One region of the Rhizobium sp. CIAT894 genome, then DNA from elsewhere that is predicted to be linked to it. Evidence: riboswitches for the same ligand, from Rfam matches in the RefSeq annotation. Region 1 holds a riboswitch; the other holds the start of a gene.
What was found. Region 1 has a riboswitch for S-adenosylmethionine ahead of RHEC894_RS02790 (O-succinylhomoserine sulfhydrylase). Riboswitches for the same ligand answer to the same signal wherever they lie in the genome.
Positions count from the first base shown of each region.

Region 2: linked by a shared signal. The riboswitch ahead of metA (homoserine O-succinyltransferase) and the one ahead of RHEC894_RS02790 (O-succinylhomoserine sulfhydrylase) in region 1 are both predicted to bind S-adenosylmethionine.

Region 1 covers NZ_CP020947.1:567,058-570,295, reverse strand. Annotated here, with positions in the region: gene RHEC894_RS02805 (hypothetical protein) at 39-320, shown strand; tRNA gene RHEC894_RS02800 (tRNA-Gly) at 332-405, opposite strand; gene RHEC894_RS02795 (2'-deoxycytidine 5'-triphosphate deaminase) at 465-1,559, opposite strand; SAM riboswitch at 1,633-1,711, shown strand; gene RHEC894_RS02790 (O-succinylhomoserine sulfhydrylase) at 1,754-2,938, shown strand; gene apaG (Co2+/Mg2+ efflux protein ApaG) at 3,161-3,238, shown strand, end outside.
Region 2 covers NZ_CP020947.1:4,276,241-4,279,478, forward strand. Annotated here, with positions in the region: gene RHEC894_RS21015 (aldose epimerase family protein) at 1-707, opposite strand, end outside; gene metA (homoserine O-succinyltransferase) at 828-1,751, opposite strand; SAM riboswitch at 1,800-1,877, opposite strand; gene RHEC894_RS21025 (ABC transporter ATP-binding protein/permease) at 2,030-3,238, shown strand, end outside.

The sequences.
Region 1 (3,238 bases):
AGTAAGATCGCGGCTTCGGCGCATCGGAAGGGATGGACATGAAACCCGCACTCATCGGCCTGATCGGCACCCTTATTCTTGCCGGGTGCAACAGCGTTTCCTACTATAGCGGCCCCGGCCTCGAGCCGATCCCGGGCAGCATCACCTATAACGGCCAGCCGCGCAGCAAGCTCACCAAATCACCACCCGGGTCCAGCTTCCCGCATGATTTTATCGACCAATACGGCCAGCAGGTAGAGGAAACCTACATCATTCAGCCCGATCGCAGCCTGATCATCGCGCACCGCCGATACAAGCCGATCCGGTTTTTTGGGGATTAGAAGAAGGCAGCTGGAGCGGGTGAAGGGAATCGAACCCTCGTATTCAGCTTGGGAAGCTGCTGCTCTACCATTGAGCTACACCCGCGATGATGCGAGATTTCCAACAGATGGGGGCCGCTGTCAAGTCGCGTCGAGTGCTGCCCGTCAGATGCGGAAGTGCTTCGAGAGTTTGAGGCCCTGGGCCTGGTAGTTGGAGCCGAGGCCGGAGCCGTAGAGGCTGGCGGGTTTTTCCTGCATGTGCTCGTAGACCAGGCGGCCGACGATCTGGCCGTCTTCGAGAATGAAGGGCACTTCGTGGCTGCGCACTTCGAGCACGGCGCGGCTGCCGCGGCCGCCGGCCGGCGCATGGCCGAAGCCCGGATCGAAGAAGCCGGCATAATGGACGCGGAATTCGCCGACCAGCGGATCGAAGGGGGTCATTTCGGCGGCATAATCCGGCGGCACATGCACGGCCTCGCGCGAGACGAGGATGTAGAACTCGTCGGGATCGAGGATCAGCTCGTTGCGGCCGCGGCTATAGAGCGGCTCCCAGAAATCATAGATGTCGTGCTGATCTTTCTTGTCGACATCGACGACGGCAGTGTGATGCTTGCCGCGATAGCCGATCAGGCCGTCCTTGTCGCCGGCGAGATCGATCGACAGCGCGATGCCGCCGCCCGAGACGTTGGGCAGCTTGCTGGCAACCAGCGTCTCGCTCTCATGCAGCTTCAACAGTTCCGGCTCGCCGAGCAGGGACTGGCCGACGCGGAAGCGGATCTGCGACAGGCGCGAGCCACGGCGCACGACGATCGGGAAGGTGCGCGGGCTGATTTCGAGATAGAGGGGGCCGGCATAGCCCGCCGGGATCTTGTCGAATTCCTGGGCGTAATCGGTGATGACGCGGGTGAAGATATCGAGGCGGCCGGTCGAGCTCTTCGGATTGGCCGAGGCCGACATGTCGGCCGGCAGCGCCAAGCTCTCCATCAGCGGCACGATGTAGACGCAGCCGGTCTCGAGCACCGCGCCTTCGGAAAGGTCGATCACATGCAGGCTGAGCCGGTCGAGCTTATCCGACACCAGATGCGAGGGGCCGGGCATGAAGCTGGCGCGCACCCGAAAAGCCTTGGCGCCCAAGCGCAGGTCGAGGCTTGCCGGCTGGATCTGGTCGCGGTCCAACTCGCGTTCGGAGATCAGACGCCCCGTTTCAAACAGCGCCGATATCGCGCGGTCCGCCAGAATTCCCGTTTCGCGAGCCATCATGCCTCATCCATCATTTGCCGCCGACAAAACCAAACTCGGGGAATTGACGCAAGCCGCCAACAGCAGTATTGCAGAATTATCCCGTGGTGATTTGGCCGGTCGGCTTGCAGCCACGTTAAACAAGTGGCTAAAAAGACCGGGTTGAAACCGGTCTGCTTTTGCGACCGGTTTTTTTGTTATGTGAAGGTGATAGCATGAGCAAGACCTGGCGCCCGGCAACCCAACTCGTCCACGGCGGCACGCTGCGTTCGCAATATGGCGAAACATCCGAGGCGATCTATCTCACGCAGGGCTTCGTCTATGACACGTCCGAGGCGGCCGAAGCGCGCTTCAAGGGCGAGACGGACGGCTATATCTATGCCCGCTACGGCAGCCCGACCAACGACATGTTCGAAAAGCGCATGTGCATGCTCGAAGGCGCCGAAGACGCCCGCGCCACGGCTTCCGGCATGGCGGCCGTCAGTGCTGCGATCCTCTGCCAGGTCAAATCAGGCGACCACATCGTCGCCGCGCGCGCCCTCTTCGGCTCCTGCCGCTGGGTGGTGGAGACACTGGCGCCGAAATACGGCATCGAATGCACGCTGGTCGACGGCCGGGATCTCGCAAACTGGGAAGAGGCGATCCGGCCGAATACCAAGGTGTTCTTCCTGGAAAGCCCGACCAACCCGACGCTCGAAGTGGTCGATATATCAGGCGTCGCCAAGCTCGCCAACCAGGTCGGCGCCAAGGTCGTGGTCGACAATGTGTTTGCCACCCCTCTGTTCCAGAAGCCGCTGGAACTCGGCGCCCATATCGTCGTCTATTCCGCCACCAAGCACATTGACGGCCAGGGCCGCTGCCTCGGCGGCGTGGTGCTATCAGACAAGGCATGGATCGATGAGAACCTGCACGATTACTTCCGCCATACCGGCCCGGCCATGTCGCCGTTCAATGCCTGGACGCTCTTGAAGGGCATCGAAACGCTGCCGCTGCGCGTCAAGCAGCAGACGCAGAATGCGGCGAAGATCGCCGATTTCCTGGCCGAGCAAGGCAAGGTCGCCAAGGTGATCTATCCCGGCCGCAAGGACCATCCGCAGGCCGATATCATCGCCAAGCAGATGACCGGCGGCTCGACGCTGGTCTGCTTCGAGCTGAAGGGTGGCAAGGAGGCGGCCTTCGCGCTGCAGAACGCGCTCGAGATCATCAAGATTTCCAACAATCTCGGCGACAGCAAGAGCCTGATCACCCATCCGGCCACGACGACGCACAAGAACCTGTCGGAAGAGGCGCGCGCCGAACTCGGCATTTCCGCGGGCACGGTGCGGCTTTCGGCCGGCATCGAGGATACCGACGACCTGATCGAGGATTTCGCGAAAGCGCTTGCCAAGGTTTCGGCCTGATCGACTGATTTAGCGGCCGGACTTCATCCGAATCCGGCCGCTGCGTGAGTGGAACAAGGTTCGCCCGTGGCGGCATTGCGAAGTAAATTAACACTGAGAATTAGGCTTAACGATCGAAAACCTTTCGATCATAGCTGTTTCATCGCCGATCAACGTTCCGTTTCTTGACGGACAGCGCCTCTTATAAGATATGGGTAACGTATCTTGACTAAGGTGCCAGGCATGTATCGCGCTTTCACAAGAGAGATCGAAGTCGTTGTCGAGCCGTTTTACCTGGAGGAGCAATCCGATCCGGAAGAC
Region 2 (3,238 bases), 720 kb from region 1:
TGCTCGCTGCCGGCGAAACGCTTCATCGGCGCCATCTCGCGGAAATCGAACTCCGTGCCGGCGACGGAACGGATCTCGCCGGTCGGCACCTGCCTCTCGTCGGTCGGCAGATAGTGGTCGGCAGCGATCATGATGTCGTGGCCCAGCGCATCGTCGCGGCCATCGAGATTAAAATAGGCGTGCTGGCAGACATTGGCGAGCGTCGGCTGGTCGCTGGTCGATTCGTAAGTGATCGACAATTCGCCATTGCCATGCACCCGGAACGTCGCCTGGATGGTGCAATTGCCGGGATAACCGGCGCGGCCGTCGGGATCGACGATCTTCAGCACGACCCGGTCGACGTCATGCTCGACGATCGTCCAGCTGCGTTTGGCGATATTGTCGCTGCCGCCATGCAGATGCGTGACGCCGTTTTCGTTCGGCTCGAGCTGATAATCCTTGCCGTCGAGCGTGAATTTGCCACCGCCGACACGGTTGGCGCAGCGGCCGGGTGTCGCGCCGAAATAGGCCGAATAGAGAGGGTAGCTGTCGAAATCCTCAAAGCCGAGCTGTAGCGGCGCCTCATGTCCCTCAAGGCGCAGATCCTGGATGACCGCACCCCAGGTGATGATCTTGGCCGTCAGCCCGCCGCCCTTGATGACGACGCGATAGACGGTTTCGCCTTCCTTCGTCTGCCCGAAAACTTCCCGCTCCAACTTATCCGACATGATCGACCGTCCATTCTTTGCGCATCTGATTAGAGACGCGCGACGCTATAGGGTTCCGGACCGGAACCTGCCCGCATTTGCTCCAAACCGCAACCGGTCGGAGCAGAAAGAACACGGGGCTCAGAGATCCGTGCCGATCTCCTCCACGTCAAAGGGCGTCGTCTGGTAGATTTCGTTGATCCAGTTGCCGAACAAAAGATGCGCATGGCTGCGCCAGCGGTTCTGCGGCGCAAGCGCCGGATCGTTATGCGGGAAGTAGTTGTGCGGCATCTTGATCGGCACGCCGGCATTGACGTCACGAAAATATTCATCGGACAGCGAGGTGGAATCATATTCGACATGGTTGAACATGTAGAGCCGCCGGCCTCGCTTCTCGTGCACCAGGCAGACGCCCATTTCGCTGGATTCCATCAGGATCTCCAGGCTGCCGGATTTTTCGATATCGGTGCGGCGCACCTCGGTCCAGCGCGACACCGGCACCTCGAAATTATCCGAAAAGCCGTTGAGATAGATGGAGGACGGCTTCAGGTTCCGGTGGCGGTAGACGCCGAAGGCCTTCTCTTTCAGCTCGTATTTCGGAACGCCGTGGAAATGATAGATCGCCGCCATCGCGCCCCAGCAGACGTTCATCGTCGAATGGACATTCGTTTCCGTCCAGTCGAGAATCTGCTGCATCTCCGCCCAATAGGTGACGTCCTCATAGGGCAGGAGTTCGATCGGCGCCCCGGTGATGATGAAGCCGTCGAACTTGCGGTGCCGCACCTCCTCCCAGGTCTGATAGAAGGAAAGCAGGTGATCTTCTGACGTGTTCTTCGCCTTGTGGCCGCCGATACGGATCAGCGACAGCTCGACCTGCAGCGGCGAGGCGCCGACGAGACGGGCCATCTGCAATTCGGTCTTGATCTTGTTCGGCATGAGATTGAGCAGCCCGATCTGCAGCGGTCTGATATCCTGCCGGATCGCCAACGTCTCGGTCATCACCCGCACGCCCTCTTGAACGAGGGTTTCGAAGGCGGGCAGCGTATCGGGGATCTTGATGGGCATTGCGGTCACTCGATCAAAAACAAAAAACCGGCGGCGACAAAAATCGCTACCGGTCCGCACGCGGCCCTTTAGCGACTTTTTTAACGTGGCTGCAAGCCGGCCGGCCAAATCACCACGGAGCCCTTTAATTAGCCCCAGTCAGACCGCGAATCAATGGCGAATGCATGCGGGCGCGATCCAGGCAAGCATCATCACAGTTTAATGACTGATAGAATCTGTTGATAGACCGGTAACGCCACCATGTTAATAATGGGGTATGGGCGATTTGGAAAAGCGTAATGGCAGATAAAATCGAGGGGAGGCCAGGAATCCGGAGGCAGGATAGGGTAGGGTATGATCTCAGCCTGACATCTCGCCTCGGGGTGATGTTCTCAGCGTTCTGGAATTCGCAAGTGCGCGGCAAGGTGCTGTTTCTGGCGACCGTGCTGATCCTTGTTATCCTGGCGACGTCGTACGGCCAGGTCATCCTCAATGAGTGGAATGCGCCCTTCTACGATTCGCTGGAGCGCCGCGACCTCGGCGAATTCTTCCACCAGCTCGAAATCTTTGCGATGATCGCCGGTTCGCTCCTGCTGCTCAACGTGCTGCAGGCCTGGCTGAACCAGATGACCGCGCTTTATATGCGCGAGGGCCTGTCGCGCGACCTCGTCGACCAGTGGCTGAAGCGCAAGCGGGCGCTGCGGCTTGCCTCCAGCGGCCTGATCGGCGTCAATCCCGACCAGCGCCTGCACGAGGATTCCCGCAATCTCGCCGAAAGCACGACCGGCCTCGTTCTCGGCCTGCTGCAGTCGACCATTCTTCTGGTGAGCTTCATCGGCGTGCTCTGGGAGCTTTCGAGCGGCTTCATCTTCCGCATCAGCGGCCACAGCTTCTCCATTCCCGGTTACATGGTCTGGGCGGCGATTTTCTACGCCGCCTCCGCCTCGGTGCTGAGCCAGGTCGTCGGCCGCAAGCTGGTCAAGCTCAATGCCGACCGTTTCTCGAAAGAGGCCGAGCTTCGCTTCACGCTGATGCATGCCAATGAAAACATGCCGGCAATCACCGTTGCCCGCGGCGAGGAGAATGAGCGCCGGCGGATCAACACCGACATCAGCTCGGTGTTGAGGGTCGTCAAGCGACTCGCCATGGCCAATACCAACCTCACCTGGGTTTCGGCCGGCTATGGCTGGCTGGTGATCGTCATCCCGATCATCGTCGCCGCGCCCGCCTATTTCTCCGGCGGCCTCACCCTCGGCCAGCTGATGATGTCGGTCGGCGCCTTCAACCAGGTCAACACCGCCTTGCGCTGGTACGTCGCCAATTTCGGCCCGATCGCCGAATGGCGCGCCACGCTGATGCGCGTCACCGATTTCCGCCAGGCGCTGCTCGACATGGACGAGGACTACGACCTGAAGGGCAGCATCGCCTATGAAAACACCGCGCCCGACACGCTGACGCTGAAGGATGTCGTGATCAATGCCAAGATCGGCGAAGAGATCGACGAATGC